2 regions of the Candidatus Sororendozoicomonas aggregata genome follow, and region 2 is predicted to be linked to the other one. Evidence: predicted binding sites of a transcription regulator. Region 2 holds the regulator's gene; the other holds the start of a gene.
The links. The regulator PhoB, encoded in region 2, activates phosphate uptake and scavenging genes when phosphate is short. The targets are predictions, from matches to a motif close to TGTCATANNNNTGTCANA.

Region 1: a site for PhoB is predicted at 6,154-6,171, ahead of V4C51_RS05310 (putative 2-aminoethylphosphonate ABC transporter substrate-binding protein). Genes of this name have one in related genera too.

The regions. Positions count from the first base shown of each region.
Region 1 is NZ_JAVLSP010000017.1:24,040-39,299, reverse strand. It holds gene trkA (Trk system potassium transporter TrkA) at 1-576, shown strand, start outside; gene V4C51_RS05330 (TrkH family potassium uptake protein) at 1,088-2,536, shown strand; gene phnX (phosphonoacetaldehyde hydrolase) at 2,622-3,440, opposite strand; gene phnW (2-aminoethylphosphonate--pyruvate transaminase) at 4,078-5,184, opposite strand; gene V4C51_RS05315 (UTRA domain-containing protein) at 5,413-6,126, shown strand; gene V4C51_RS05310 (putative 2-aminoethylphosphonate ABC transporter substrate-binding protein) at 6,274-7,290, shown strand; gene V4C51_RS05305 (putative 2-aminoethylphosphonate ABC transporter ATP-binding protein) at 7,358-8,383, shown strand; gene V4C51_RS05300 (putative 2-aminoethylphosphonate ABC transporter permease subunit) at 8,394-10,103, shown strand; gene V4C51_RS05295 (hypothetical protein) at 10,221-10,709, opposite strand; gene V4C51_RS05290 (FimV/HubP-related protein) at 11,162-12,103, opposite strand; gene yidC (membrane protein insertase YidC) at 12,138-13,820, opposite strand; gene yidD (membrane protein insertion efficiency factor YidD) at 13,874-14,125, opposite strand; gene rnpA (ribonuclease P protein component) at 14,285-14,671, opposite strand; gene rpmH (50S ribosomal protein L34) at 14,687-14,821, opposite strand.
Region 2 is NZ_JAVLSP010000025.1:11,552-26,811, reverse strand. It holds gene uhpC (MFS transporter family glucose-6-phosphate receptor UhpC) at 592-1,941, shown strand; gene V4C51_RS06975 (rubredoxin) at 2,023-2,190, opposite strand; gene V4C51_RS06970 (chorismate--pyruvate lyase family protein) at 2,343-2,894, shown strand; gene ubiA (4-hydroxybenzoate octaprenyltransferase) at 3,089-3,940, shown strand; gene phoB (phosphate regulon transcriptional regulator PhoB) at 4,225-4,914, shown strand; gene phoR (phosphate regulon sensor histidine kinase PhoR) at 4,927-6,246, shown strand; gene V4C51_RS06950 (GNAT family N-acetyltransferase) at 6,316-6,831, opposite strand; gene V4C51_RS06945 (PhoPQ-activated protein PqaA family protein) at 6,945-8,468, opposite strand; gene V4C51_RS06940 (hypothetical protein) at 9,168-9,785, shown strand; gene V4C51_RS06935 (hypothetical protein) at 9,925-10,659, shown strand; gene V4C51_RS06930 (hypothetical protein) at 10,936-11,097, shown strand; gene pntB (Re/Si-specific NAD(P)(+) transhydrogenase subunit beta) at 11,440-12,840, opposite strand; gene V4C51_RS06920 (Re/Si-specific NAD(P)(+) transhydrogenase subunit alpha) at 12,853-14,388, opposite strand; gene V4C51_RS06915 (threonine/serine exporter family protein) at 14,982-15,260, opposite strand, start outside.

The DNA of each region.
Region 1 (15,260 bases), on a different contig from region 2:
CAGCTTCTCTCAGAGTCCCTGAATAAAGCCATGGTATTTAATGGCAACGCCTCTGACAAAGAGTTGTTGGTTGCTGAAAATATTGAAGAAACAGACATATTCTGTGCCCTGACCAATGACGATGAAGCCAATGTTATGGCGGCAATGTTAGCCAAACGGTTAGGTGCTCGCAAAGTCATGGCGCTTATCAATAACCCTGCTTATGTTGACCTTGTGCAAGGTGGCGAAATCGATATTGCTATTTCCCCCCAGCAAGCCACTACCGGCAGCTTGCTCAAGCATGTCCGAAAAGGTGATGTTGTCAATGTTCACTCTCTTCGCAGGGGTGCCGCTGAGGCTATAGAGGCCATAGCTCACGGTGATGAAAATTCTTCCTGTGTCGTAGGAAAAACCATAGAGAAGATTGATTTGCCACCCGGAACAACGATTGGTGCTGTAGTTCGTAATGATGAAGTTCTTATTGCACACGACACAACACGTATAGAAACAGGCGACCATATAATTCTTTTCCTGACCAACAAAAAACGGATACATGAAGTTGAACAGCTATTTCAGGTTGGGCTTGGATTTTTTTAGCCCGGCATACATAGAGTGAAAAAGACTTATATAATGCTAATCCGCTTTTCTAGGAGCCTGACCGAGAATAGACTGCGCTACTGCTGTTGCGATAAATTGATCTAAAAACTCCTGCTTTTTCATCAAATAGCCCCGCTATTCTCCTCAGAAACAGAAATTTTTATCCTCAATTTCTCGCAATCCTCGCTACGGGCGCTGCTCTTGGACAGGCTCCTAGCTACGGTATAAATTTCGGCTAAGCATTATAATGCCATTGTCAAAGTTAGAAGATACTTGATATAAGTCACTTATAAAAAAGAGACAATGGTTCAATAGCTGTCAGGAGACTGTCCGACTCAAACCAGCCGAAGTAAAAAAAGCTGGTCAATCTTGAGTTTCTCGCAGCAGGATGCCCCTATGAGCCTGTCGGACTTAAGGGAGCATCTCCATTGATTGTGAAAAAGGACTTTTAATAAACAGCCCAGCGTGTCTTTTACACGCCTTGGGCATACAAAAAGAGAAACAGGGATCTATGCAGTTAACAGTTATTTTCCCCGTGCTAGGGATACTTCTGATGCTGTTCAGCACATCCAGCCTGCCCCCCTTTGTGGTTGCTCTGATTTACTCAGAACCTGAAGTTAATCTGTTTATCTACACCTTTACTCTCACCATGGCAGCCGGTTTTTCCCTATGGTTCCCCCTTAGAAATTTACGCATCCAGATGCGAAACCGGGATGGCTTTGTAGTAACAGTGCTCTTATGGATCGTACTGAGTGCTGTTGGTGCGCTGCCTTTACTCATGATGGAGTCCCCATCTTTGAGCATTACCGATGCCTTTTTTGAATCACTCTCAGGGCTGACCACTACGGGTGCGACTATTCTCACAGGGATTGATGAGCTCCCAAAATCCATTTTATTTTACCGCCAGCAACTCCAGTGGCTTGGTGGAATGGGTATTATTGTTCTAGCCGTTGCTATCCTTCCCATGTTGGGCATTGGTGGCATGCAGTTATATCGGACGGAAACACCAGGCCCGGTTAAAGATCGCAAGTTAACCCCCCGTATTAAAGAAACAGCAAAGGTTCTCTGGTCTATTTATGTTGGCCTGACCATTATTTGTGCTCTTGCCTACTGGCTTGCGGGCATGTCTGTTTTTGATGCCATTAGTCATAGTTTTAGCACCGTGGCCATCGGTGGATTCTCAACCCATGATGCCAGTATTGAGTATTTCGATTCCAATACGATTCAATCCGTCGCTATTGTTTTTATGCTGATTTCAGGGGTTAACTTTGCCCTGCATTTTGTCGTATGGCGTGAAAAATCACTGTTGCAATATTTTCAAGATCCTGAGTTTAAATTTTACCTGCTAATACTTAGCCTTGTTATTGCGGTTACCGTCCCCGTCTTGTATTTTTCTGAAACACTTGGGCTTGTTGACTCTTTCAGTAATGGTATTTTTGAAGTGGTATCTGTGGCAACCACCACAGGTTATTCATCAACCGGTTTTTCCACCTGGCCAACTTTTTTACCGTTATTACTCTTTCTGACCAGTTTCATTGGTGGCTGCTCTGGATCAACAGCTGGTGGTATGAAAGTTATTCGTATTCTGCTCATCTTTAAGCAGGGAATGAGAGAGCTTCGTCGTTTAGTTCACCCGAATGCTATCTTTGCAATCAAATTTGGTGATAAGTCGGTAAACCATAGAGTAAGTGAAGCCGTTTGGGGGTTTTTTTCGGCATATATTATTCTTTTTGTGATTATGTTTCTTGCTTTACTGGCAACAGGTCTTGATTTAGAAACAGCTTTTTCCACCTTGGCATCCTGTATGAACAACCTGGGACCCGCACTGGGCGAAGCAACCAAAAACTACCAGTCACTTCCTGATACAGCCAAGTGGATTCTTGGTTTTGCCATGCTATTGGGTCGATTGGAAATATTCACATTAATCGTTCTATTCACCCCTACATTTTGGCGCTATTAGCCCCTCACCTGATCATTGAACAGGAAGCGCTCCAAGCCATGTAAGCTTGGAACGCCTTTATCTAAATAAACGTCTAAATAAACGTCTAAGGTTTTGTACCAGTGACCAGCTTACTCTGAATATCATTTAAAACAGCTGGTAAATGTTCAATAGTATCAACCACATAATGAGCACCTGCTGACAGTAATTTATCAGCCGCTAACTGTCTTCTTTCCTCCTTGAGAGATTCTGAAGCCTGCTGGTATTCATCAAGCGTAAAGCCCGCTTCATTGCCTGATAAAGTCAGACCTACCGTCCACATACCCGCATTAAGGCCTTCAGTGATACCCGGTGATGAATCATCCACTTTGACGCACCGGCTAACGGAAGTCACACCAAGGTTTATTACATTTTGCAGTGCCATCCATGGACCAGGGCGAGCACCGGCTTTCAGGTCATCGCACGCCACAATACTATCTGGCTTGTAGCCTTTTCTTGCGGCTTCGGGGATCAGAATATCCATGACTTCACGGGGGTAGCCTGTACAGGAGCCTATTTTAATACCCTCTTCACGCAATTTATTTATAGTTTCAAGGGCACCCGGAATCAGATCGGCGTATTGTGAGACTTTTTGTTTTTGCAATGGCATAAATGTGTTGTAGATAGTGTCAACATCACTGTCAACCATGGCCTGGTTGAACTGTTTCTGCCAGCGTTTATCTACACTCTCGAGCTGTCCCAGCGTTTTTATGTGATCCCACTTACCCAACCCCATAGGTACACGAGCTTCCGCCAGTGACACGTCAAAATCGTAAGCTTTTTTAAACGCTTCAACAAACACTGAAGTAGGTGCCCATGAACCAAAGTCAACGACAGTACCCGCCCAATCAAAAATAACTGCTTCAATGGTATTTTTCTGAATCATCACTTTATTCCTTCTCTAGGAGTCTGTCGGACTTAAGACAATTTCGGCCTCAAATCCAGAAAGGGCGAGAAAGCGCGGCCAGAATTTCCGATCAATTTGCTTAAATAGGTCAACTATTCGCACAAATTGATCGAAAATTCTGGCTCGCCCTACTGAATTTTATGCTTGAAAGCATAAGTCCGACAGGCTCCTGGCTGCTTTAATCGCATTTCCGACAATATCAAGAGTGCTGCAAAGCTTCTCCCAACTCATGGTAAGGAGTGGGCCAAGCTGTCTAACTCTCCCTTGAGAAATCTTAAACCCAACTGTTTATCCAGATATTTACAAGGTACCTACTCTTTGATGCTGACTCCGTTTTTATGGTTACTACAGGAGCCTGTCGGACTTAAGACAGTTTCGGCCTAAAATCCAGAAAGGGTGAGAAAGCGCGGCCAGAATTTCCGATCAATTTGCTTAAATAGGTCAACTATTCGCACAAATTGATCGAAAATTCTGACTCACCCTACTGAATTTTATGCTCGAAAGCATAAGTCTGACAGGCTCCTACAGACAACCCACTCACCCTCGATGGAGTAGTGAACAAAATGGCGTGCGTCTTCACCAGTAGCATGCTGTGTATGAACCGCATTCATGCATTTTACTTCCAGTACATGCTTTCAGAAACAGCGTGGACAAGGGCCATAATATCCTGCTCGTAAACCTCGCCAATATTACCTACCCGGAAGCAATCAGCATCAGAAACCTTGCCAGGATAAATGACAAAGCCTTTTTCTTTAAGGGCATTATAAAAACAATGAAAATCGTAATTTTTTTGTTCAGGAGAATAAAAAGAAGTGATAAAAGGAGAGTGTAATTTATACGACAATAGACAATTAAATCCTAATTCAGACATTCCTTTTACAAGATACCTCTGATTGTTTTTATAGCGCTGATAACGTGCTTCTATACCACCTTCTTTCTCTAGTTCATCAAGGGCTTGATAGAATGCCCTCACGGTATGAGTTGGTGAAGTAAAGCGCCATTTTCCGTGATTATCCTCCATGCAACGCCATTGCGCGTACAAATCCAATGATAAGGAACGGGCAATACCCTTGCACTGAACCAGTTGCTCCTCCCTGGCAATCACAAAACCAAACCCAGGCACACCCTGAATACATTTGTTAGCAGAGCTAATAAGGTAATCAATCCCCAACTTATCAACATCAATAGGTATACCACCAAAACTACTCATGGCATCAGCAATCATAATTTTGCCGTGTTGTTTTACAACACCTGCCACAGCTTCCAGTGGGTTAATCATGCCCGTTGTCGTCTCACAATGCACCATGGCCACATGGGTAATAGCTTGATCGCGCTGTAAGCGCTCATTGACTACCTCCGGGGATGGCGCTTCTGTTTCCTTCAGGGCAAGTACGGTGTGCGGTATGTTCAAATAGCGCGCTATCTCAGCGATACGTGCACCATAAGCGCCATTGTTGATAACCAGCAGCTTTCCTGTATCAGGGATAACGCTGCCGATGGTTGCTTCCACAGCAGCGGTCCCACTCCCCTGCATAAGAACACTGGTATAACCGGAAGATGTTGTTGCCAGCCGCACCAATCGAGAGCGAATTACTTGAACGACGCCAAGGTTATAATCATCATCCCAAGTACACCAATCCCTTAACATGGCTTCACGGACTGTATGGGAAGTCGATAATGGCCCCGGAGTTAGCAACAAATATGGGTTATTATTGCTGGACATCGATAAATCCTCGTAACATTAAATCTGGTATATACCAAAATAGCGCTTATCATGAATTTTGACTGAAATTTTGTAAACAGCTGCGATAAAGCTTCATAAAAAATTCACAATAAAACCCACCCCAAGAAGCCTCTTACAGCCTGCTTTTAACAGAATCTTGAACTTTTAAATATCAAACGACACAATTAGCACCGTATTTACCAAACCACAAAGACCTATGGTAAACAGATGATGATCACAGGCAGCGCAACTTCTCAACGCATTCGACAATCGCTTTGTGAACAAATAAAAAAAGGCCTTCTGCTATCCGGTAAAAGGCTTCCCTCTGAACGTCAGTTGAGCGAAGCCTTTGGTACAACACGTATTACACTCCGTGAGGCATTATCTGCTCTGGAGGCTGACGGACTGCTCTACCGAGAAGACCGTCGAGGCTGGTTTGTCTCACCCGAACGCATCGTATACAACCCCACCACTAACTCAAACTTTCATCAAATGGTAAGCGAACAAGGTCGTATAGCTAAAACACAATTACTCAATGCCTCTCTGATAATGGCGCCAGCCAAAGTACAACATTTATTGGGGGTACAGCCAAAGACGCCGATTTACAGACTCCAACGCCTTCGCTCTGTGGATAAGCGTTCTGTTTTGTACGTTGAAAACTACATACAACCCGATTATTTCCCAGGGTTGCTTGATAAAAACCTTGAGCAATCATTATCTGTCATTTACCAACAGTACTATGACATCACTTACACAAACACAGCCTTTCAGCTATATCCCATAGGCTTGCACGACCAGGCGGCATCCTATTTAAAGGTCACTCAGGGAAGCTCGGGGCTGTTAGTGACTCGCAAAAACCATGACCAGCATCGCCGACTAATTGATTGTGATTTTGAGTACTGGCGTCAGGATGCTATTGTTATTACAGCAGAAACTCGATAGCTGAATAATTACCGCAAAAACACAATATGTCATAAATTTGCAAAAAACTATTCACATAGTAGTCACCTGAATTTCTTAATATGCCTGCTCTCTTTTCAAATTGGTCTTGACCAATGACTTGTTTCACCGGTCTGAGGATATACCGCCATGAAAAAATCAATGAAGGTAGTAGCACTGATATTATCATCCCTAATGGCGTTCCCTGCAGTAGCAGCAGACCAACAGGAGCTGACCGTCTATACCGCCTTTGAGCCAGAACTGCTTCAACGCTACCAAGATGCGTTTGAAGCAGAACATCCTGATATCACCATCAAATGGGTACGAGAATCAACGGGTGTCATCACAGCAAGACTGCTGGCTGAAAAAGAAAACAATAAAGCTGATGTCGTTTGGGGTCTGGCTGGCTCAAGTATGGCGTTGCTAAAAAAAGAGGGTGTTTTATCGCCTTATACACCTGCCGACCTGGATAAAATAAAACCTGAACTGGTTGACCCTGACGCACAAAAAGCCTGGTTTGGTAACCAGGCTTTCTTTAATGTGATTTGTTATAACACAGTCGTTGGAAAGAAAAAAAACATTCCCAAGCCAGAGACATGGCAGGATTTACTAAAACCTGTATATAAAGGACAAATCGCCATGCCTGACCCCTCATCATCTGGCACTGGCTATATGCAGGTGGCCGCCTGGTTGCAAACGATGGGGAAAGAGAAAGGCTGGAACTACATGACCAAGCTTGATAATAACATCGCCCACTATAGCCATTCCGGCTCTAAAACCTGTGTACAGGCGGCCATGGGTGAGGTGGCTGTAGGTATATCCCAGGCAATACGCGGTGCACAGCTTAAAAGCGAGGGGGCACCCATTGATCTGATACTCCCTGAAGGTGGCATCGGTTGGGATGTTGAGTCTGTCGGTCTGGTAAGCAACACCAAACACCCGGAAGCTGCAAAAACCCTGATAAACTGGACACTCACCCGAAAAGCCAATGAACAGTACGCGCAAAATTACGCTGTAGTTGGCCATAAAGATGTTAACAAGCCCGTCAGTAACTATCCTGATGTAAAAAGCGCTATGGTTAAAATGGACTTCAATAAAATGGCCGAAGAAAGAGACGCTGTATTGAAGGAATGGTCTCAGCGGTTTGAACAAAAAATCAATTCATAACCACTGTTTCTCCGCTCATTAGCAGAGCCTTATAAGGCTCTGCATGTCTATTTATAGGAGCTTGATCATGAATGCCTTTCTTTCGGTGGATGGTATTAGCAAGCAATTTGGAGAGTTTACTGCGTTAAACGATATTTCTTTATCGATTAACAAAGGTGAGTTTATTTGCTTTTTAGGACCTTCTGGCTGTGGAAAAACCACATTATTGAGAATTATTGCGGGACTTGAGAGCAGCAACAGCGGCGAAATCTGGCAAAATGGCGAAAATTACACACACCTGCCACCGGATAAACGAGACTTTGGTATTGTTTTTCAGTCCTATGCTTTATTTCCCAATCTAACCGTTGCTGAAAATATTGGTTTTGGCCTGCGAAATCAGGGAAAGACCCGCCAGGAAACCAAGAGCGCTGTTTCTCAGTGGCTGGAAATTATAGGGTTACCAAAAGCCGGTGATAAATACCCTTCTCAGTTATCAGGGGGGCAGCAACAACGTGTGGCTTTGGCGCGGGCTCTCGCACTCTCTCCCGGGCTATTGCTTCTTGATGAACCCCTGTCTGCACTGGATGCCAAGGTAAGGGTCAAGCTTCGTGAAACCATTAGAAACCTCCAGAAAAAGCTGGGGATTACCACTATTATGGTCACCCATGATCAGGAAGAAGCTATGGCAATGGCTGACCGCATTGTGGTAATGAACCATGGTCATATAGAACAGATTGGTACACCCCAAACCATTTATCAACAGCCCAGATCTCGTTTTGTCGCTGAGTTTGTTGGGGCAATGAACTTCATTGATAGCCGTTCTCTGCCCTTGTTTAACAATAAAGCTGCCCCAAAAGACAATATCCTGGGCATTCGACCAGAAGATATCAGCTTTGAAAACAGCACTGAAAAATTGCCTGTTTGTGTCGTTAATATTGAATTTCAGGGCACATTCGTTCGGACACAATGCAACCCTGTCGGCTGGCATACCGCTACCCCCATCACTGTGGATGTTCCCATTCACCAACTGGCACAACTGGCATTAAGCCCGGGTTGCCACAAAGGTCTGACTATCAAAGAACAATGTATCCATCAATTCACCGGACAGGACTGACGAGCACTTTATGAATATGATCCGCTCGGAACCGGCAACGCCTTCTTTATCGATGCAAAAAAAACGGGTTGTCAGTAAGGACAAACTAGTACTTGGTACCGTAATTACGGCGATCACTCTTTACCTTGTAACCACTGTATTACTTCCTTTGCTGGCAATGTTAGCAAGAAGTGTTCAAGACAGTGACGGGCATTTTGTTGGTCTGGCTAACTTTTATGAGTACCTGAATAACCCTGCATTAACAGTCTCTGTCAGTAACACTCTGACGGTGGGCGCAACAATAACGACAATTGTCGTTTTATTGGCATTCCTGTATGCTTACGCTTTAACGCGCACTTGTATGCCTTTTAAATCAGCATTCAAAGTATTGGGTATGCTACCGATTTTAGCGCCCTCCCTACTGCCTGCTATCAGTATGATTTACCTTTTTGGCAACCAGGGCGTCGCTACCGATCTTTTAATGGGGCATTCTATTTATGGGTTACCCGGTATAGTTATTGGCCTGGTATTCTGGACATTTCCCCATGCCTTACTCATTTTAAATACGGCGCTTACCACGGCAGACGCAAGGCTTTACGAGTCAGCTCGTGTGATGCGATCCTCCCCGTTTCGCACATTTATAACCGTTACTCTACCAGCGGCAAAGTTTGGTTTAATCAGCACTGTCACTGTGATCTTCACATTAGTGGTTACTGATTTTGGTGTCGCCAAGGTGGTTGGTGGACAATATAACGTCCTGGCAACAGATATTTACAAGCAGGTTATTGGGCAACAAAACTTTGCGATGGGCGCTGTAACCAGCGTTTTTCTCCTATTGCCCGCTGTTTTAGCATTTATTGTTAATAGAAAAGTTCAGAAAAAGCAGAAAGAATTATTTAGCTCGAAATCAATCGCCTTTAAGCCCACTCCCAACTCCCTCAAAGACAGTCTGTTTTTTATTATCTGTAGTCTGATTTTATTAGGGATTGTCGCAGTGATTGGCATGGCTATCTATGGCTCCCTGGTAACCTTCTGGCCATGGAATATGCAACTTTCTCTACATAACTACCAATTCGATGCTTTTAGCGCAGGTGGCTGGACTCCCTTTTTCACCTCGCTGAAGCTGGCCTTTGGCACCGCTATTGTGGGCACAACCATTATATTTATTACTGCGTATAATGTAGAGAAGAGTACGATGCCAAAGGCTATTCGGGGAATTATCCAGGCAATGGCTATGTTGCCTGTGGCGGTGCCGGGTATGGTGCTGGGCCTTGGCTATATCTTTTTCTTTAATATGCCCGAAAACCCGTTAAATCTACTTTATGGCACCCTTACTCTACTGATTATCAATACCGTGGCACACTACTTTACTGTGGGCCACTTAACCTCGCTTGCAGCTTTAAAAAAACTTCCTGCTGAGATTGAACAAGTGGCTGCATCGCTGAAAATCCCCCAATACAAAGCCTTCATGAAAGTATCTATGCCATTTTGTCTCCCAGCCTTGCTGGACATTAGCATCTATCTCTTTGTGAATGCTATGACTACAACCTCTGCCGTCGTCTTTCTTTACTCAGCAGATTTTATGCCTGCCTCTGTGGCGGTGTTGAGCATGGAGGATGCCGGACAAATAGGGCCTGCTTCCGCTATGGCTGTTCTTATCCTGTTGACAGCTACCAGCGTAAAGCTGCTTCACCTACTGTTTGGGAAAGTCATAATAAAATACACGGAAGCTTATCATTAATTCAATCCTCACAATAACAAACCCACTACACAACATCTGACTGTTAGTGGGTCAGTCCCCCGACCTCCCAAGTGGGTAAAATCTAAACTCACCAAGTGGACCCGCGCACCCAAAAACTTAAAGACCAGAAACGGTTATTGATAAAGTGCCACGATGCTCTCCAGCCAGGACGCCAGAGATGGTTCCTGTGGTTCTAGTCAAACTGAGATTATGAACACTGTTATGCGTACTGTTCGAAGCTGTGGTAAATTGGGCACTTCCTTGTGTATTAGTGTTCACTGCCGTCCCGCCATCAACTGAATAGAAAAAATTTGAGTACCCTGTATCCGCTTCAGGCAAAGAAGCATGATTCATTGTACTGCCAACCACAGAAACCACTACCTGACCATTGGACTCAAGGTTAAAATCTTCAGAAGCGGTGTAGTGAATGCTGCCATTTCCCTCAACACCATTAGTGGTAGTCATTACGATATCATCAAGCCCTGTTATTGATGCATACAGAGCGACATCCATAGATACATTTGCCGACTCATTATTGATATTGGCAGCGAAGACACTTGAGGCACTTGTCATCGCAAAAGCTAGACTTATCAGTGATTTTTTCATGGCTACTTCCTTAATACCATTTTATTATTGATTTTTGCCGGTTTTTGTTATTTCACAATATTTAAAGTCGCTGTAATTACTATAGCAGCTTATCGCTGATTCCAAGTAAATATACAGCGATAAAAATTACTAATACACCAAAACAACCTATAAAAATATTATAATATAATTATTTTGACTCAATCCCCTGAACGCCGTACTGTGTTACTATTATCAGTTTATCCTTTAGGCAGCTGTCTCTAATCACAAAAAATAGCTCGGCCCCGTTAAGCCAATTCCATAAGGCACACCCCTAACCCGTCTGAAATTAATATTTTTTGGGATATTTCTAAAGGTTGGCACACATTAAAATTAAAAATACTGCGAATGAATAGCCTGTAAAAACCGGGTAAGATCCAGGTTTTACTCCTCCAGATGATCTTCAGTTTGTTTTTTCAGGAAAATAAACTGGATTACCGTTGTTTAATTTTCGGCTTAAGAAGTTCCCAGTTTGCCTCAAGCGCCTTGGAGACAGCCTTATCTTCACTGGCCTGCAATGCGTTATTTTTGGGCGAAGAAGGTGATGTTATATCCGTTTTTTTCATCACACCAACATCTTTGCTTTTATTTTTTTCAATAAATTTTTTGGTTTTTTTCTTTGTTTGAGGGGAAACTGACTTTGCAGGTTCTTCTTGATCAAGCTTGTTTTTTTGCGACAAATGTCTTTTATTTACCGCATTACTCTGACCATGAGCGCCAGTATTTACTGCTTTTTTAGAAGCAAATGTACCTGAATTTTTGATTGCTTCCTTAACAGGGGGCAATGACTTTTCAGGCTGTTTTTTTACCTGATCAGTTAAAAATTGGCAACTGCCGATTCCACTCCAGGTGAGAGCGTTACACACTTCAGTTTTCTTATTCCCGGCATCAGACGCGGCTGGTTTGATATATTTATACGCACCATACGTTTTTTTATCACCGATATAGGAACGCACAACAAAACCAAAGTCGCCAGCGTTTACCGGCAGACTGCTTGTCACCCGAACTTTAGCCTCTTTTTCATCTTGCTCGATAATTGTAAATCGTAAACTGGATGACAGTGAAGAAGGTTCTATTTTATTACGATAAAAGTCTACCAGAGAACCAAGCTGGAGCTTTATAGGGTGTCCCTGAATACTTGCATCATGGCGAAGAATAATCGTCGCATCAAGCGACTCATTCATTAATGAATGTAATGTCAGTGCCCCAAATTCACTTTCTGCATATACATAACCAGACAGCGTATAAACCAAGGTCACTCTTGCCACTGTTTTGTTCAGCATGAGCATAACCGTGTCTTGAGATGAAAGAAAATGCCTATTACCCGCTTTTTCTGTATCGGCAAGTGAATTTTCGTCTGAAAAAAAACGGGCCATTGGGCCCGTTTTGTATATTTATTGACACATGAGGTCAGGCTTTTTTCGGCTGCGCCTCGCCTTCAATCTTACGGGTAATCAGATACTGCTGAATGATTGAAAGCACATTGTTGGTTACCCAGTACAATACCAGCCCTGAAGGGAACCACAGGAAGAAGAAAGTAAAGATAACAGGCATCAACTTCATTACCTTGGCTTGCGTGGGATCAGGCGGTGTTGGATTCAACTGCTGTTGCAGAAACATCGATGCCCCCATAATCAGCGGCAGGATAAAATAGGGGTCCATTTGGGACAAGTCATGAATCCAGCCTAACCAGGGCGCTTGTCGAAGCTCAACGGACTCCAGAAGAACCCAGTAGAGGGAAATAAACACCGGCATTTGTACAAGAATGGGGAGACAGCCTCCCATCGGGTTCACCTTCTCTTTCTTGTATAACTCCATCATCGATTGAGAGAGCTTCTGACGGTCGTCACTGTGTTGTTCCTTCAACGCCTGCATCTTGGGCCCAAGCTTACGCATTTTCGCCATAGAGCGGAAACTTGTCGCGTTCAGAGGATAAAATACTGCCTTCACCAGCACTGTCAGCAAGATAATGGACCAACCCCAGTTACCCACGATACCGTGAATCCAGTTCAACAAAATAAACAGCGGCTGGGCAAGGAACCAGAGAATGCCGTAATCAACGGTTAGCTCTAATCCTTCTGCCAATGACTTCAGGTTATCCTGCAGTTTTGGGCCTGCATACAAAGTGGCACCGGTTTTAACAGTCTGACCAGGATTGGCAACTAATTCATTATCGTAGAAGCCAACAAAGTAATACTTCCCGTCTTTACTTTGATTAGTGTAATAGTTATGAGCAACATTTTTATCTGGCACCCAGGCACTGACAAAGTAATGTTGAAGTATTGCTGCGTAACCACCAACAACACGCTCGTCAAACTTTTCTTTGGAAAAATCATCAAAGGGCAATTTCTGATACGTTTTTTCCTTGGAATGAACGGCTGCCCCCAAGTAGGTATTCATAGGTGCATTTGACATAGCCCTGCTCGGATCTTCCGACCCATCGCGTTTTAGCTGTGCATAAAAACGATCTTTCCAGACGGTTGAACCGTTGTTTACCACAATATATTCAACACGGAACTGGTAGCTACCACGCTCAAAAGTGAAGCGCTTGGTGATATCCACACCCCCTTCGGTACGCTTCAAATCAACAACCAACTGTTTCTGGCCGTTTGACAGGGTATAGCTGGTTTTGCTGGTGTTATACACAGCACGCTGATTATTACCATTGGGCCCATCAGACTCTACCAAGGCACTCTGCGCGGTATAAACACAGGTTTGCTCTCCGGTGCAGCCGGGGTTATCCACCAGTAGGTGAAACGGGTCTGCTTTCTCACCTTCTTTAGGTAACCATGCAGGGTACTTAGGGAGCTTGAGTCCAACAATATCACCGCCAGCGGTGTCAATGCTCACAATCAACGTGTCGGTCTTTACGCTAACATGTTGACCGGATGATGACTGCGTTGTGCCAGTGCTGTTAATGAGCGGCTCTTTGTTCAGAGTCGGCAGGTCAGACCCGCTTTGTGAAGCGGTTACCGTCGGAACCTGTATATCAGTTGTCGGTTTGACCTGATTATAATCCTCATTCCATTGCCTCAGGGTTAAAACCCCAACAATAGCGAGGGCACCTATCAGGAGTGTTCTTTGCAAATCCATGATTTACGGGCCACAGATACGGGTTGATGAGTATGATTGTCATAGAAGTCTTGTTAACACTTATCAGTGTTCTCAGGGACCGGATCAAAACCTCCCGGCTGCCAGGGATGACAACGAAGTAACCGCTTGGCAGTTAACACAGACCCCTTCAATGAGCCATGACGATCGAGAGCTTCAAGAGCATAGGCTGAGCAGGTGGGATAAAATCGGCAGCGTCCAGCCATCAGTGGGCTGATACAATAACGGTAGCATTTGACCAGCCCGGTAAGAGCGTGTCTTGGTAGCTTTAACATTCTGTTATTCATGACAATGCCTGGTATTATCAACAGCAGACGTAGACGGTTCGAAAACAACAGTTTTGCTCTTCTGTTACCCATTAACGACCACGAAAATATCAATCAAGTGATTGGCGCAGAAGGGATCACCTTCTGCAATAATTGGGTTGACCACCTGGTGTTGCGTGTTTATCTGTGGAAATCCTGACGAGAAGCCTTCCACAGAGTCAGGCGCTGACTCAACTTCAACCACTGTTTTTTCAGTAATTGATTCATTTCTTTATCTGCAAGTTCACTAAAGCCCCGGCGAACCAATACAACTATATCCAAGTTACTCAGCGCCACAGTGTGGTGTCTGAACGATTCTCGAATATGTCGTTTCGTACGATTGCGGCTAACGGCAAGACGTACGTTTTTTTTGGCTACGACAAGACCGAGTCTTGAAGTGTCTTGTCCATTAACCCTTGCCAGGATCAATAAATGCCGACTGGATACTTTAATATCCGTTTTGTCAAAGACCTTTTTGAACTCAGCTGCTGTGCAAAGCCGCTTGTCACGGCCAAAATAAAAACCCACGTTTCAGCCAGAAAATCAGGCTGTTAAGCGCTTACGACCTTTAGCTCGACGACGTTTGATGATTTGTTGTCCATTTTTTGTTGACATACGGGCTCTAAAACCGTGGTCACGTTTACGCTTAAGGTTACTGGGCTGAAAAGTTCTTTTCATGGTCGTTTCCGTCTGTTTTGTTGATACAAAAGACGAGTATTTTAAGAAATTGCGGGATTACCGTCAATTTAGTTAAGCCTGCAAACCCCATAATTTTTATGTTCCTCTATCGAGTATTTATCCACATATAAGGCCTTTCAGGTATGTTCTGTTGATAATACTTATTCATTAGCACTTGAGAGTAGATGTTTTACTGGGTTTGCACAGATTTTTTTTGTTCACAGGCTATCAACGATTCAGTCTTGTTGTCTGTTATCTAAAAAAAATAAATATATCACTTAGTTAGTATTTTTTATTATTTAAAGTAATTATTAGTCAGTCCCTTTTTTGTGGATAAGGTGCTTTATCCCTTTATTCTCTAAGCATTGAGCCTGTGTACTTACTTGTAGAAAAAAGGTCATTAACATGTTGTTTTCTTGAGGATTTGTTGTGTATAAAA
Region 2 (15,260 bases):
TTAACAAAAGTGGCAATTGTTTTCTACACTGATTCACAATTGTGAACAAAGGTGTTCACTCTCAATGTGCAGGAATCATTATACCGATGGTCTTTTTCTGACCAGGAGCCTGTCGGACTTATGCTTTCGAGCATAAAATTCAGTAGGGCGAGTCAGAATTTTCGATCAATTTACGCGAATAGTTGACCTATTTAAGCAAATTGATCGGAAATTCTGGCCGCGCTTTCTGGATTTCAGGCCGAAATTGTCTTAAGTCCGACAGGCTCCTAGGAGCCTGACCGAGAATAGCGCCCGTAGCGAGGATTACGAGAAATTGAGGATAAAAATTTCTGCTTCTGAGGATAATAGTGGGGCTATTTGACGAAGAAGCAGGAATTTTTAGACCAATTTATCGCAACCGCAGTAGGGTAGTCTATTCTCGGACAGGCTCCTAGCACAATGATCAGGGCAGGCTGGGCAAAAGGACAAAGCAAAATGCCTCGTAATAGCATGGGCAATTCCGGGGAATTTTAACACACGATTTCTGTACAGTTTACCAGCGCAATAGCCTGGTTAGAACAGAACATTGGTATTATAAATAACGGTCATTTTATGTTTGGAATCTTTAAATCATTACCTGTACAACAAGAAATCATTGATTCTGATACGATAGACCAAAATTATAGATACTGGCGTGTGCACATCATGATAACAATGTTTGTGGGATATGCCGCTTTTTACTTTACCCGCAAAAGTTTCACCTTTGCCATGCCTGCCATGATTATTGATCTGGGCATGGATAAAACCAATATTGGTATTTTGGCGACACTCTTTTATGTGATTTACGGGTGTTCAAAATTTCTTTCCGGCATTATCAGTGATCACTCCAATCCACGGTATTTTATGGGTGTCGGCCTCATTGCCACCGGAGTCACCAACATCCTTTTTGGCTTTTCATCTTCTCTGGTCGCATTCAGTATTTTGTGGGGGTTAAATGCTTTTTTTCAGGGTTGGGGCTGGCCTGCTTGTTCAAAGCTGCTTAATTTCTGGTATTCACGTTCCGAACGTGGTTTCTGGTGGGCTATCTGGAATACCGCACATAACGTCGGCGGCGCCTTGATTCCCCTGCTTGTCGGCATATGCACTCTCTATTACGGCTGGCGCTATGGGCTGATCATCCCTGGTATTATTGCCATCATTCTCGGTCTTTTTGTTTGCTGGCGATTGCGCGACAAGCCGAGCACCCTCGGACTCCCTACCATTGGTCAGTGGAAAAATGATCTGCTAGAGATAAAGCATGCCAATAACAGCCGACCACTTCCTGTCAGGGAGATACTGAAAAGTCATATATTGCAAAGCAAACCATTATGGCTACTGGCTGCTGCCTCTGTCCTCGTTTATATCGTGCGTACCGCGATGAATGACTGGGGCAACCTGTACCTTATCGAAGTGGGTGGCTATGACCTCGTGACGGCTAATGCTGCGGTCACTGGCTTTGAGATTGGGGGGTTCCTGGGTTCCATTGTCGCGGGATGGGGTTCTGACAGGTTTTTCCAGGGAGAGCGTGTCCCCATGCTGATTATTTTCTCCATAGGCGTACTGGTGTCCTCCATTAGTTTATGCTTTAGCGCTCATGCCCCTTATAGTTTGCAGGCTGCTTCGTTTTTCTTTATAGGCTTTTTTATTTTTGGCCCTCAAATGCTGTTAGGCATGACGGCACTTGAAACCTCTCACAAAGAAGCAGCCGGTGCCGCAACAGGGTTTATTGGTTTATTTTCATACATTGGCGCAGCGCTGGCAGGTTATCCTGTGGCCAAAATCATTGAGCTTTTTCAATGGTCAGGATTTTTCACCCTTATTACTGTTGCCGCTACCATTACAGCTATTATTTTACTGCCATTTTGCAGGGTAAAACGCTTGGCATCTTATGAAAAAACAGTCATGACCCCTGCTGAAGACTGAAGGCGACAGGCAGAAAAAGATTCACGGGGTCTAATGACTCTGGAGAGCAGTTTGTATAGCGTAAGTTTCTGAAACGCGGCTTTACTGTACTTCGCGCATTTCGAAATCTTGTTTGCCAGCACCACAGTCAGGGCAGCACCAGTCGTCCGGGACATCCTCCCAGCGCGTGCCCGCGGGTATCCCCTCTTCAGGGCAACCCTTCGCTTCATCGTAAATAAAGCCACAAACGACGCATTGCCATAGCTTCATGGTACGCTCCCCAAAATCAGCTTGTTGTCAGAAAAACTGCGCATGCGGGTAGTACACAGATTTTCTGATAAAATCGCAGTGTACTGCAGTTAACTGGAATGGTGCCAACTTCCCTTTTAGCTGCACCACTTTTTTATGGAATGTCCGTCTGAATGCCTATCAATTATTATGAAAGTATGCCCTGGTTGCCTGCGCACAGTATAGCTGCTGATATCTCCAGCCCACTGAAAGAATGGTTACTGGATGAAGGATCACTCACAGAGCGCCTGAAGCAAGCGCACCGCAATGACTTTGCCGTACACGTATTGCATCAGGACAAGGGTGTGCCCACTAAAGATGAGCGTCATTTTTTAGGTGCGGCGGGTAACGATGCGAGTATCCGGGAAGTATTACTGGTGTGTGAAGGCAAGCCCCGTGTCTTTGCCCGCAGCATTCTGCCTATGACAACGGTGGAGAATGGCAACCAGCGGTTATTGACACTCGGGGAAAAGCCCTTGGGTGCTTTTCTCTTCGCTAATAAAGAACTCCGCCGGGGTGCCATTGAACTGTGCTGCATGCCTGCCAGTCAGTTTGCTGAGTTCATGGCAGAAGATAACCTCTCAGAGAGTGTGTGGGGGCGACGCTCTCTTTTCTTTCTCAATGGCGCGCCCCTGTGTGTGTGTGAGGTTTTTCTAACTGAGCCGGTAAAATCCTTCACCCCTTAACATAGGAGCCTGTCGGACTTCAGACAATTTCGGCCTGAAATCCAGAAAGCGCGGCCAGAATTTCCGATCAATTTGCTTAAATAGGTCAACTATTCGCGCAAATTGATCGAAAATTCTGACTCGCCCTACTGAATTTTATGCTCGAAAGCATAAGTCCGACAGGCTCCATAGTGCTTATAACCAGGATGAGTCGATTGAATACAACTGTTCTCAAGGATTTTATAGCCCTGACCCGCTTGGACAGGCCCATTGGCATTTACCTGCTATTGTGGCCTACCTTATGGTCTCTGTGGCTTTCTGCCGGGGGCGTGCCCCACCTTCACAACCTTGTGGTATTTGTTTCAGGCGTGATTTTAATGCGCTGTGCAGGATGTGTCATTAATGATTATGCTGACCGTCATGTGGATGGCTTTGTGAAACGAACCGCGGACAGGCCACTGGCAACCGGGCGTATTTCTGAAAAACAGGCACTGGCGTACTTTGCCGCTCTGGTGTTTCCGGCTTTTTTGCTGGTACTGACCACCAATCCGCTCACTATTGGCTTATCATTGATCGGCCTGTTGTTAGCGACTATCTACCCTTTTGCAAAGCGTTATACTCATTTACCGCAGGTGGTGCTTGGCGCGGCGTTTGGTTGGTCCGTTCCCATGGCCTACGCCGCTGAAAGTGGTTCTTTAGTTATGGAAACCTGGCTCCTGTTTGTGGCCAACCTGTTATGGACAGTGGCCTATGATACGCAGTACGCAATGGTCGATCGTGATGATGACGTCAGCATTGGCATTAAATCGACAGCGATTTTACTGGGCAAATGGGATACTCGTGTCATTGCTCTATTGCAGGGAATGTTTTTACTGGTACTGATTGTACTGGGGGTTAAACTGACGTTAGGGCTATTCTATTATCTGGCACTGGTTGCAGCCTCCGCCCTTTTTTTTTACCAACAAAGCATCACGGCCCGGCGCGAACGGGACGCCTGTTTCAAGGCGTTTTTAAATAATCATTGGATTGGGGCTATTATCTTTCTTGGAATAGTCCTGGGCGTATGATGTTAAATAGAATTATAGTTTAATCTTTTTGTAACATTTCAAGGCTGTAATAATATCGCAGGCTCTCGACGGACTCAGTAACTCAGAAGCAGTCTTAAAAGTCATGCTACTATTGCGGTCTGCATTAGATGGGTCTGAAAAGCGACCAGGCAAAAGACAAAACAGCTCATGAGGCCGCACCGTAACCTGAATAAAATAATGGGAGATGCGGTAGCAGAGGGCAAACAATAAGACCGCTTATGACACACCCTCTAACTTAAACCAATGGCTAACAGGCAAACGATATGTCAGCAAAAACCATCCTCGTTGTTGATGACGAATCAGCTATCCGTGAAATGGTGTGTCTCACCCTGAAGATGGCTGGCTTTGAGTGCATTGAAGCCGCTGATGCGAGTGAAGCCCATGCTAAAGTGGTTGACCAGAAACCTGATTTGATTTTACTGGATTGGATGATGCCTAATATCTCAGGTATCGAGTTTGCGCGACGCTTAAAGCGGGATGAAATGACGGCGGAAATTCCCATTGTCATGTTGACCGCCAAGGGAGAGGAGGATCATAAAATCAGGGGGCTTGAAACCGGGGCTGATGATTATATTACCAAACCCTTTTCACCCCGTGAGTTGGTTGCGCGCTTAAAAGCCGTACTGCGCAGGGCACTGAGTAATAGTGACCAGTCAGCAATTGTTATCCAGGGACTGGAACTTGACCCTGTCAGCCATCGTGTTTCTGTTAATGGCGCGCCTGCCGAGATAGGCCCTACTGAATACCGCCTGCTGCAATTTTTCCTGACTCACCAGGAAAGAGCCTATTCAAGAAGTCAGTTGCTTGACCAGGTATGGGGGGGCAACGTGTATGTTGAGGAACGCACTGTTGACGTTCATATCCGCCGTCTCAGAAAAGCCCTGGGAAAAGACTACGAAGGCTTTGTTCAAACGGTCAGAGGAACAGGGTACCGGTTTTCAACGAAAGTCTAAGAGTTGTCTGACGTGTCAATCTACCCTGCATCAACGTTATTTATTCGTGTTTTCATGGGGCTGATCGCTGGTTTTAGCCTGGGTTATTGTTTTGGTCAGGGTTTGCTTGGCGTCACAGGCGCGCTGGCATTGATGTTGGTCTGGTCCCTGGCGCGCATAGTCCATCTGCTAAGGTGGCTTGAACAAGCGGCCATAAAAGAGCTTGACCCTCCTGAAAGTCATGGCCTTTGGGGGGCTATTTTTGATGGTATTTACCGCGTACAAAAATACCGCAGAAGCTCCCGGGATCGGTTAAAGGAAGTGGTTGAACGCATCCAGGAATCCACTGCCGCACTGGATGACGGGATCGTCATGCTGGATCGTTTTGGCAACCTGGAGTGGTGGAATCGGGCCGCTGAAGATTTTTTAGCGCTGAAATCACCGGATGATCAAGGACAGCTTATCACTAACCTGGTGCGCGACCCCTTGTTTACTGAGCACATTAATAAACACGCTCATAAAGAAGCGATTGAAATCACCTCTCCGGGAAAAGGCGACAGGGATCTTCAGGTTAATACCACCCTGTACGGTGCTGGTAACCGGCTGTTGCTTATTCGGGATATCACCCGATTAAACCAACTGGAAATTATGAGAAAGGACTTTGTCGCCAATGTTTCTCATGAGTTGCGTACACCACTGACAGTCATTGCAGGTTACCTGGAAACATTGATTGATGCGTCAGAAGAGCAAGCCGATGTCCCTCCCATGTGGAGAAAAGCGCTCCTTCGCATGGACGAACAGTCACAACGTATGCAAAACCTGGTTGCTGACCTTTTATTGTTATCACGGCTTGAATCCGTTGCTAATGACCATCCAGAGCCTGTTGACTTGAAATCACTACTGGAAAAAATAGTCACTGACACGCAGTCATTAAGTGGTGAGCATCAGCACCAGATCTCATTAGATTGTGAGTCCGGTGTATGTATAGAAGGTAATAAAAACGAGCTACGAAGCGCTTTATCCAATCTGGCCTTTAATGCTGTGAGGTATACCCCGGCAGGTGGGCGTATTCAAATCAGGTTCAAGAAGACCAAGCAGGGAGGAAAAGTGGTTGTTGAAGATGACGGTGTGGGTATTGAGCCTGTCCATATCCCCCGCTTGACTGAGCGTTTTTATCGCATTGATAAAGGGCGAAGTCTGTGTACCGGGGGGACCGGGCTTGGCCTGGCTATTGTTAAGCATGTATTGCTAAGGCATGACGCAACGCTGAGTATTAAAAGTTTTCCAGGTAAAGGGAGCCGGTTTACCTGCCACTTTCCCAGCAGCAGAATAAAGTTGCTAAGCACCTTGTGAACGACTATCGTCCAATATTATGAGTCTTAAATACTACTGTGAGATTGGTAATAGGGTGAAACCGGGCGGCTACCTGAGTGTTCCCGGTGACGAATCTTTGGAAAGGCTGTATCTGGCAATAGTAAAGCTGCTCCAGCCTTCAATACGGTCTAATGTCATGCCCACCTGTTTCATAATACCTTGGGTAACCAGGTTATCGGGGCTGGTAAAAGAAATGATCTTATCAAATCCCAGGGTTTCAAAACCCACTTTAGCCAACGCTTCAATGGCTTCAATGACCAGCCCTTTGCCTCGAAAATCCGGCAGAAAGCGCCAACTGATTTCCACATCGTGGTGATAGGGAGCAAAACCACAATAGCCAATAAATTCATTGGTTTCTTTATAAACCACAGCCCACCTTGACCACCCATGAGCATCCTGCTCCAGCTGATATCGCCATAAATCTGTTTCAGCACGACTATCAGGCCCCTGCTCACTGTAACGTGTTGACTCAATCGAATCCCCCAAAAGTTCTGCGTAATCAGGGAGGTCAGATTCCTGCCAGGTGCGTATGATTAAGTGAGGCGTTTCCGCCACAATTCGCATAATATTGACTCGTTAATTACTGTTATCAACACTTGTTCGACATTTACGCTATCAAATAGTTCGCCGCAATACCAATAAAAGCCGTTCCTGCATATCGCGCTGTTCAATAAAAGCTATTTTTTTTCCTGTTTGGTTTTTGGTGACGGATGATTCGGATAGGCATCAGGCGTTACAAACACTCGCGTAGTGAAGACTAAATCATCATAAGGTGGATTATTGAATGTCATTTCCACAAAGGATGCCTGCCACCCCTTTTTAGGCGTGGACAGCGTTACATTAGCAGTCCAGGTTGTCTTGCCAGTGAATAACACCGAACTGGCCCTGAAAGGAGAAACGCCCACATTATCATCGACTTTTCTGAAGTCCCTTGATACAGGGTTTACCGCCTGCCAAAGCTGAGCTGCTTTAGGCTTTATGGAGCTTTCAACAACCAGCTTGCCCTTGGCGTATTGCCATTGGATGTCAGGTAAAGGATTCCCGTCAATAAAGGCACCATAAAAGGACTCTACTATGCTATTGGTCTGTGGGCCGTTATTCCAGAAAATGTAATGGTTCTGGTTAGGTAGTGCCCGCATCCACTTTCTGCCAGGCAAATCCGAAAAGAAAAACTGTGTGGTATCAGATGGCACAAAGTTATCGCCCGATGCTGTGACAGAGAATGTCGGCAGCGTAAGTGACTTTCTGTACTGATAAGGGTCAACCTCCTTAAAGAGCTTGTTCATAGCCGGTTGACCTATCATGGGTCTCAGGGGCATATAGGCTGCGATAGCGGGGTTACCTTGTTGGTAGACGTTAAAGAGATGATCAACCATCGCTGGCAGGTTCATAAAATCCGCGACCAGGGGAATAGCGGCTGAGACGCGATTATCCAGCGCCGCAACAATCCAGGTTGTCCATCCACGCTTGGACGCACCACTGACTACAAAGTGTTCAAGTTTGAAAGGATGCTTCAGTTGTTGTGTAAAACTCTCGGTGGCATTCATGGCGCTGATAACAGATTTTACCATGGGGAACCGCAGTGGCCATTCACCATTTTTATCGGGGTCCAGCATAAACCGGGCCCATGTATAAGCAATCAACGCATCTTCTTTCAAGGGTTTGCTATCGCTAAATGTCAGGTACTGATTGGGAATATCCTTAAGGTCAATGGCAACGGATTGGGTTTTTGCCGCAATACGCGCGAAAGACAACCCATCTGACCTGGCCCCTTCAGCAACCTTTGGCGGCGTATAAAGCGTACCGTTGTCAATAAAAAACAAGGCGGTATCTTTCGTGACCTTTTCCGGCACATATAAGGTCAGCCGGTGCTTCCAGACGGGGTGATCGACGGTCACTTTTTTATCATGGGGCCAACGCAAAGAGGTAAGCTCGAGGCTGTAGCGGGTGATGGTGTGTGATTTTTTATCAATAACCACCTGTTCAGTTGTGGTATTTTTTAATGTCCACTGATAATCAGGCTCAGGCTTTTTTATATAACAGGCAAGGGCATCACTCGCCGCATCAGACGCCTTGGCAGCATTACAAGCCGGCTGCTCCCTTAAATAGCTCGGTTGTTGCGCAATAGCTTTGCCACTGTCTGCTAGCGCGTGGCTCCAAAGTGGTAACACGATCAATAAAAACAACAAGGGATGGCGCATGAGAAACACCTGTATTTCAACTGTTTTTTCTATTACATTTATACGGTCTTCATTGAAAGTAGCCGAATTTTGCGGCAACAGCACGCGTGTTTATCACCAGGGCGCGTGCTGGCATAACCCTGTGGGATTAACGGGAGTGATAAATAGCAGAAAAAGGCCGACTCAAGGCCGGACCAACGAGGAGCCTGACCGAGAATAGCGCCCGTAGCGAGGATTACGAGAAATTGAGGATAAAAATTTCTGCTTATGAGGATAATAGTGGGGCTATTTGACGAAGAAGCAGGAATTTTTAGACCAATTTATCGCAACCGCAGTAGGGTAGTCTATTCTCGGACAGGCTCCTAGGAGCCTGTCGGGCTTAAGCTTTCGAGCATGAAATTCAGTAGGGCGAGTCAGATTTTTCGATGGATTTGTGCGAATAGTTGACCTATTTAAGCAAATTGATCGGAAATTCTGGCCGCATTTTCTCGCGCTTTCTCGCGCTTTCTCGCGCTTTCTCGCACTTTCTGGATTTCAGGCCGAAATTGCCTTAAGTCCAACAGGCTCGTAGAACCGTCCGCAGTATTGGTACTGAGTTTTTTTGATTTAACTCAGAGGAAAAATGCCATGAATAAACCCCCTGCCTGCAAAAGAATCTTCAGTCTGTCTTATAGGAGGCACAATAATACAACAAAGGTTGAAGGAGGCATCTTTAGATATGTGGGGGCAATTGAAGATGGGGAACGTCTATTTTCAGGTTTTGTTTTTCGAGGCGATAAAAGAAGGCCTGAGCTTATCTTCCGTGAAGGGTTTATTCCTACTGGCGTATTTGAGCATTCCACTTCCCTTGATGATCGCATGGATCGATTAACAGGGAGAAAGCGCGACGGCTTTACATTTAATCATGGCGTTTCCACATCGGTTTCTAGCAGAATTGCACAATTTTACGTGCAATTTGATAATCCCACTGCAGGTTATGATACCATGCCCTCTGGGCTTGGGAGTGTCACCTCTTGGTGGGCTTTTGATGGCTATATTTATTTAATTGATGCAAGGGATATGGCTGGCTATGCTATCGGCGTACCAGAAACTTATCAAAATGAGCCGTTGCTGAAGGGGAGGCAGCAGCAGTTTTTGAAAGAGACTTATGAGGTAAATTTCATCCATGCCATCCCCAATACCTCCATTGTCGGTGCCGTCTGGTCCGATAACTTTGTTATGGATAGACACTGCCGTCGTTCACGGGAGTGGATGGGTAAATCCGGTTTTGAGCTTATGCTTGGTGAAAATCCTCAATATAATGGGGACACGGAAAGTGTGGCTAAACTCTTCAAATAGCCAGAGGCAGGCAGTTTCCACTGTTTGCCCCGGGGAATACCGTCAATAGTCACAACAAACGATGACCCAGGAGCCTGTATTGCAACTTTTCTGAACAGCGGTGTTGTCCTGTACCCTGTTCAATGCCAGAGAAAATACCATGGATAACCTGGAGATTTTTCCACGATTATTTCTATTGTCAAATTACGCAAAGCACAATAATACAAACCTGATCAGGGGTTCGTGCTGTAAAAGACTGCTTCAAGGTGAAGACGGGGAGCGTATTTTTTCAGGTTTTGTTTTTCGTGGTGATAGCAGGCGTCCTGAAATTATCTTTGAGCAAGGATTTATTCCCAGAGGAAGATTTTATGATGATATTTCTATTGATCATCGCATGGATCGAATGACAGGGGCTCTCAACGGTGGGTTTACCTTCGCTGCCGGGGTTTCCACAAGCCTGTCTACCCGAATCGCACAATATTACGTAAAACTTAATACGCTTAATACTGACAATATCAAATATTTCAATCCTCTCTCTGGCTCTGGCCCAGGCTGGTGTGCATTTGCTGGTTATATCTATTTAATTGACGCAAGGGACATGGCTGGCTACGCTATCGGCGTGCCAGAAGCCTATCGAAACCACCCGTTGCTCCTTGGGCAGGAGCAGGCGTTTTTACACGAGATTTATGAGGTTAATTTCATCCATGCCATCCCCAATACATCCATTGTCGGTATTGTCTGGTCGGATAAACATGTAGGTGATGACTACCGTTGGTCAGAAGAATGGATGGGTCAATCCGGTATCGAACTTATCCTCGGTGAAAACCCTGAATATAATGGGAACGCAGCCAAAGTGGCTAAACTCTTTAACGAGCGAAACGTGGACAGTTATTAGGATTAATTTCTAAGGCAACGGCAATAATCAGTGATGCTTTTTAGCGTACTTGTAAGAAGGACTGCTCTGGGGCATAAATAATGGCTAATCCTAAATTAATCAGTTGAAATCAGCACCTTTGTTAAAGTCCATACGAGCGTAGGTTTATAACCATTTTGCACACTCACCCAAAAGGGGTGTTATAAAAATGCGCAAGCCCAACTGTCACAAGGAATAGAAGGAGTTTACAAAATTCAACTACGGAATTTAGGCTAATAGATAATGAGGATTCATCTCATGCAATCTGCAATGAGCAAAATCTCAACGGTTATGTTCTTGGGGTTCGTGTTGTCGTTAGGCGCTGATTTATTGCTCGTAGCCGGAGAATTGATTTTTCTCAATGAACAACCCGTTAGCACATTCATGGTAACTGATCATGGTTTCAATGAGTTCTGGTAAACTGCCATCAGCGCGGTTTCTCAGACGACACATAGAACTTTTTTACATCGAAAAGCTTCCCTGTAAAGTTTTATGATCACCTTATTGACAGCCTCCTCGTCGTTTAGAGGGTGTCGCGAAACGCTTAATTTTCTCCGTCGTCATCCCGTACAGGGATTGTAAGGGCTCTATGCCACAAGGACGTGAATCACTAAACCCGCATGATACGTGCGGTTAGAGTGCCTTCCATAGAGCGTGGTTCCTGTACATTCCCTGTACAGGATGACGGTGCGGAGTGTATTTCAGCGTTTCGCGACACCTTCTTTAAGGCGAGGAGGCTGTCAACCCTTCAACAAGTAATGGCTACAGTTGTTTTACAATACTTTCAACGCTGTCCCTTGCATCACCAAACAACATAGACGTATTCTCTTTGAAAAATAACGGATTTTGTACGCCAGCATAACCTGTGGCCATTGAGCGTTTGAAAACAATAACATTTTTGGCATTCCAGACTTTTAACACAGGCATGCCAGAAATAGGACTCGAAGGATCTTCTGCCGCCGCAGGATTCACTGTGTCATTAGCACCAATGACCAGTACTGCATCGGTATCAGAAAAGTCGTCATTGATGTCCTCCATCTCTTCCACGATATCGTAGGGCACTTTTGCTTCAGCCAATAGCACATTCATATGCCCCGGTAAACGACCGGCTACCGGATGAATGCCAAAACGTACCTTGATCTTGCGTTGACTGAGTTCCGTCATCAGGCTGTGAACCGCGTGTTGTGCCTGCGCGACGGCCATACCATACCCTGGTGTAATAATAACACTTGAGGCTTGCTTCAAAAGTTGGGCCACCGCTTCTCCACTGGATTCAGTGTACTCGCCTTCAACATCGGCGCCGCTGTGGGTGCTGCCCTCATTCCCAAAACCACCTAGAATGACGGAAACGAAAGACCGATTCATGGCTTTGCACATCAGGTACGATAAAATGGCACCTGAAGAGCCGACCATGGCACCTGTGATAATGAGCAGGTTATTGTCCAGCGTAAACCCTGTCGCGGCAGCAGCCAGGCCGGAATAAGCATTTAGCATTGATACGACAACGGGCATATCAGCGCCGCCAATGCCCAGCACCAGGAATGTACCAAAGCCCAAGGCAAACAAGGTGACCAGTACCAGTGCAAAAAGACTGTGTTGCTGGACGTAGACAACCCCTGGCAATACAGCGAGCACCAACAATGCCAGATTTGCCCAGTGACGTCCTTTCATGGACAGCGCCTGGCTGGGAATCAGGGCATGCAATTTACCCGCCGCCACGGCTGAGCCACTAAACGTCACAGCCCCGATAATAACGCCAAGAACCACCTCAACACTGTGAATGGTTTGATCCACCGCAGGCACAAACTCGCTAAGTTTTGTGGCAAGGGCATTTTCTTCAGTAATCGCGCTGGAAAACCCAATAAACACCGCGGCAAGACCACCAAGACCATTCAGTACCGCTACCATTTGCGGCATCTCGGTCATTTCTACTTTCATGGCGAGGTATAGCCCAATACCTGTACCAAGCATCATGGTCAGTGTTATCAGGGTAAAGCCTTCCAGCTGAGCATGGATGAGCGTGGCTATAACCGCAATCACCATACCCACAATACCATACAGGTTACCGCCTTTTGCCGTTTCAGGTTTACTGAGTCCGGCAAGCCCCTGGATAAACATTATCGTAGCCACCAGATAGGCAGCCATTAATAATCCTTGTGACATAGCGCAACTCCCCTACTTGCCCAGATGAAACATTTTCAGCATTCGCTGTGTCACAGCAAACCCACCGACGATATTGATCATCGCCACCACCACCGCAATACCGGACAGAGTCAGCACCCACGCATTGTCAGTGCCGATTTGCATTAATGCGCCGACAACGACGATACCACTGATCGCATTGGTGACACTCATCAAGGGGGTGTGCAGCGCGGAGGTGACATTCCATATCACGTAGTAACCAACAATAGAGGCCAGCATAAAGACGGTAAGGTGCTCAAGCAGACTGCCTGGCGCGGCATTTGCCACCCAGCCGAACAGGCAGGCACCGACTGTTATCAATGCAGGTTTAACCCAGGGTTTACGGGGTGTTGGCGCTTGTTTAGTTTCAGCCGGTTTTTCCGGTTTACTCACGGGGGGGGCACTTACTTTTACGGGGGGAGGTGGCCAGGTAATGCTGCCTTCACGCATCACTGTCAGTCCGCGAATCACCTCATCGTCAAAATCAATGGTCAGCGTACCGTCTTTTTCCGGGCACATCAGCTTTACCATATTCAGCAGGTTGGTGCCGTATAACTGACTGGACTGTGCTGGCAGGCGACTGGGCAAATCACTGTACCCGATGATTTTCACGCCATGGTGTGTCACCACCTTTCCTTCTTCGGTGAGGACACAGTTTCCGCCGGTTTGTGCTGCCAGATCCACGATCACACTGCCAGATTTCATGGCTTTAACCATGTCTTCGGTAATCAGCCTGGGGGCCGGTTTTCCGGGTATCAGCGCGGTGGTAATAATGATATCCACTTCTTTGGCCTGTTGGAGGAACAGCGCCATTTCAGCATCAATAAATGCCTGGCTCATCTCCTTGGCATAGCCGTCACTGGCGCTGCCATCCTCTTCAAAGTCCAGCTCGAGAAACGTTGCCCCCATACTTTCCACTTGCTCTTTTACCTCAGGGCGCGTATCAAAAGCGCGAACAATCGCGCCCAGACTGCCTGCGGCACCCACCGCCGCAAGACCGGCAACACCTGCGCCGATAACCATCACCTTAGCGGGTGGAATTTTACCGGCAGCGGTAATCTGTCCATTGAAAAAACGACCAAACTCATGGGAGGCTTCAACAACCGCACGATAACCACTAATGTTTGCCATTGAACTCAACGCGTCCAATGGCTGAGCCCGTGACAGTCTCGGCACGCAATCCATGGAGAGAACATTGACATTTTTCCGGGAGAGCTTTTCCAGCAATGCTTCATTTTGTGCCGGCCAGATAAAACCAGCCAGGGTAGCCCCTTCTTTTAACTCAGCAATCTCAGCATCAGTGGGCGGGTTTACTTTGAGAACAATATCAGCACGCAATGCGTCTTTGTGATTAGCAATGATTTGAGCCCCGGCGGCTTCATACTGAACGTCTTCAAAGCTGGCGCTGGTTCCGGCGCCACTTTCAATAGTGACATCAAAACCGAGTTTTATCAGCCTGCCCACTGTGTCAGGAGTTGCTGCCACTCGGTTTTCATTCGCCTGGATTTCTCCAGGAATTCCTATACGCATACTCAATTACCCGGTTACTGAACACACTGAGGCGTCTTCCAGAAGCCTGTGATTACAAAGCTGCAAACAAAGGTCATCCGATCCTTTCACCCTGATAAGGGGTTTGGTTGTTTTCTGTTTTTATACGATAAACGAACATTACTTATCGAAAAGCGTTCTAACATGACTGTCAAGCCAATAAATACCTATAAGAAATAGCCCATAGCACCTGTCTGGTCAGCCTGTAGGAGACAAAAACACGAAAACGCCAGCCACGGATATAGTATGGTATTTTCAGTAAAAGTTGTAATTAAGCGAGACTATTGGCCTGATTAAGGCTTTCGACACACTCTTAATTAATAGGAGCCTGACCGAGAATAGACCACCCTACCGCGATTGCGATAAATTGGTCTAAAAATTCCTGCTTCTTCGTCAAATAGCCCCGCTATTCTCCTCAGAAGCAGAAATTTTTATCCTCAATTTCTCGTAATCCTCGCTACGGGCGCTATTCTCGGTCAGGCTCCTAGCACCTCTTTCCTGATCCTCCCAACGCGCAGGTTTTTCAGGGAACGTCTCACGCTTATTGACAACGCTGCGCGGAAAATACCAAAGCGTCACAACTCTTGTTTTGTGGGCAACATGATATTGGCAAAGATCAGCCCTGCCACCAATGACATAAATACCAGAAATGTATTGGTGCCCAGATTAGGGTCACTGACGATGGAGTAACCTGTAATTAAACCGTTGAGCCCCATGTAGGTTTTGCTGCCAGGCACAAGCACGACAATACCTTGCAGCAATACAACGGTAGCGGGTGATTTTTTCCAGATGGCATACAGATTCCCGTACAAGCCAACAGCCAGCGCACCAATAAAATAGCCAAGCGCATCGCC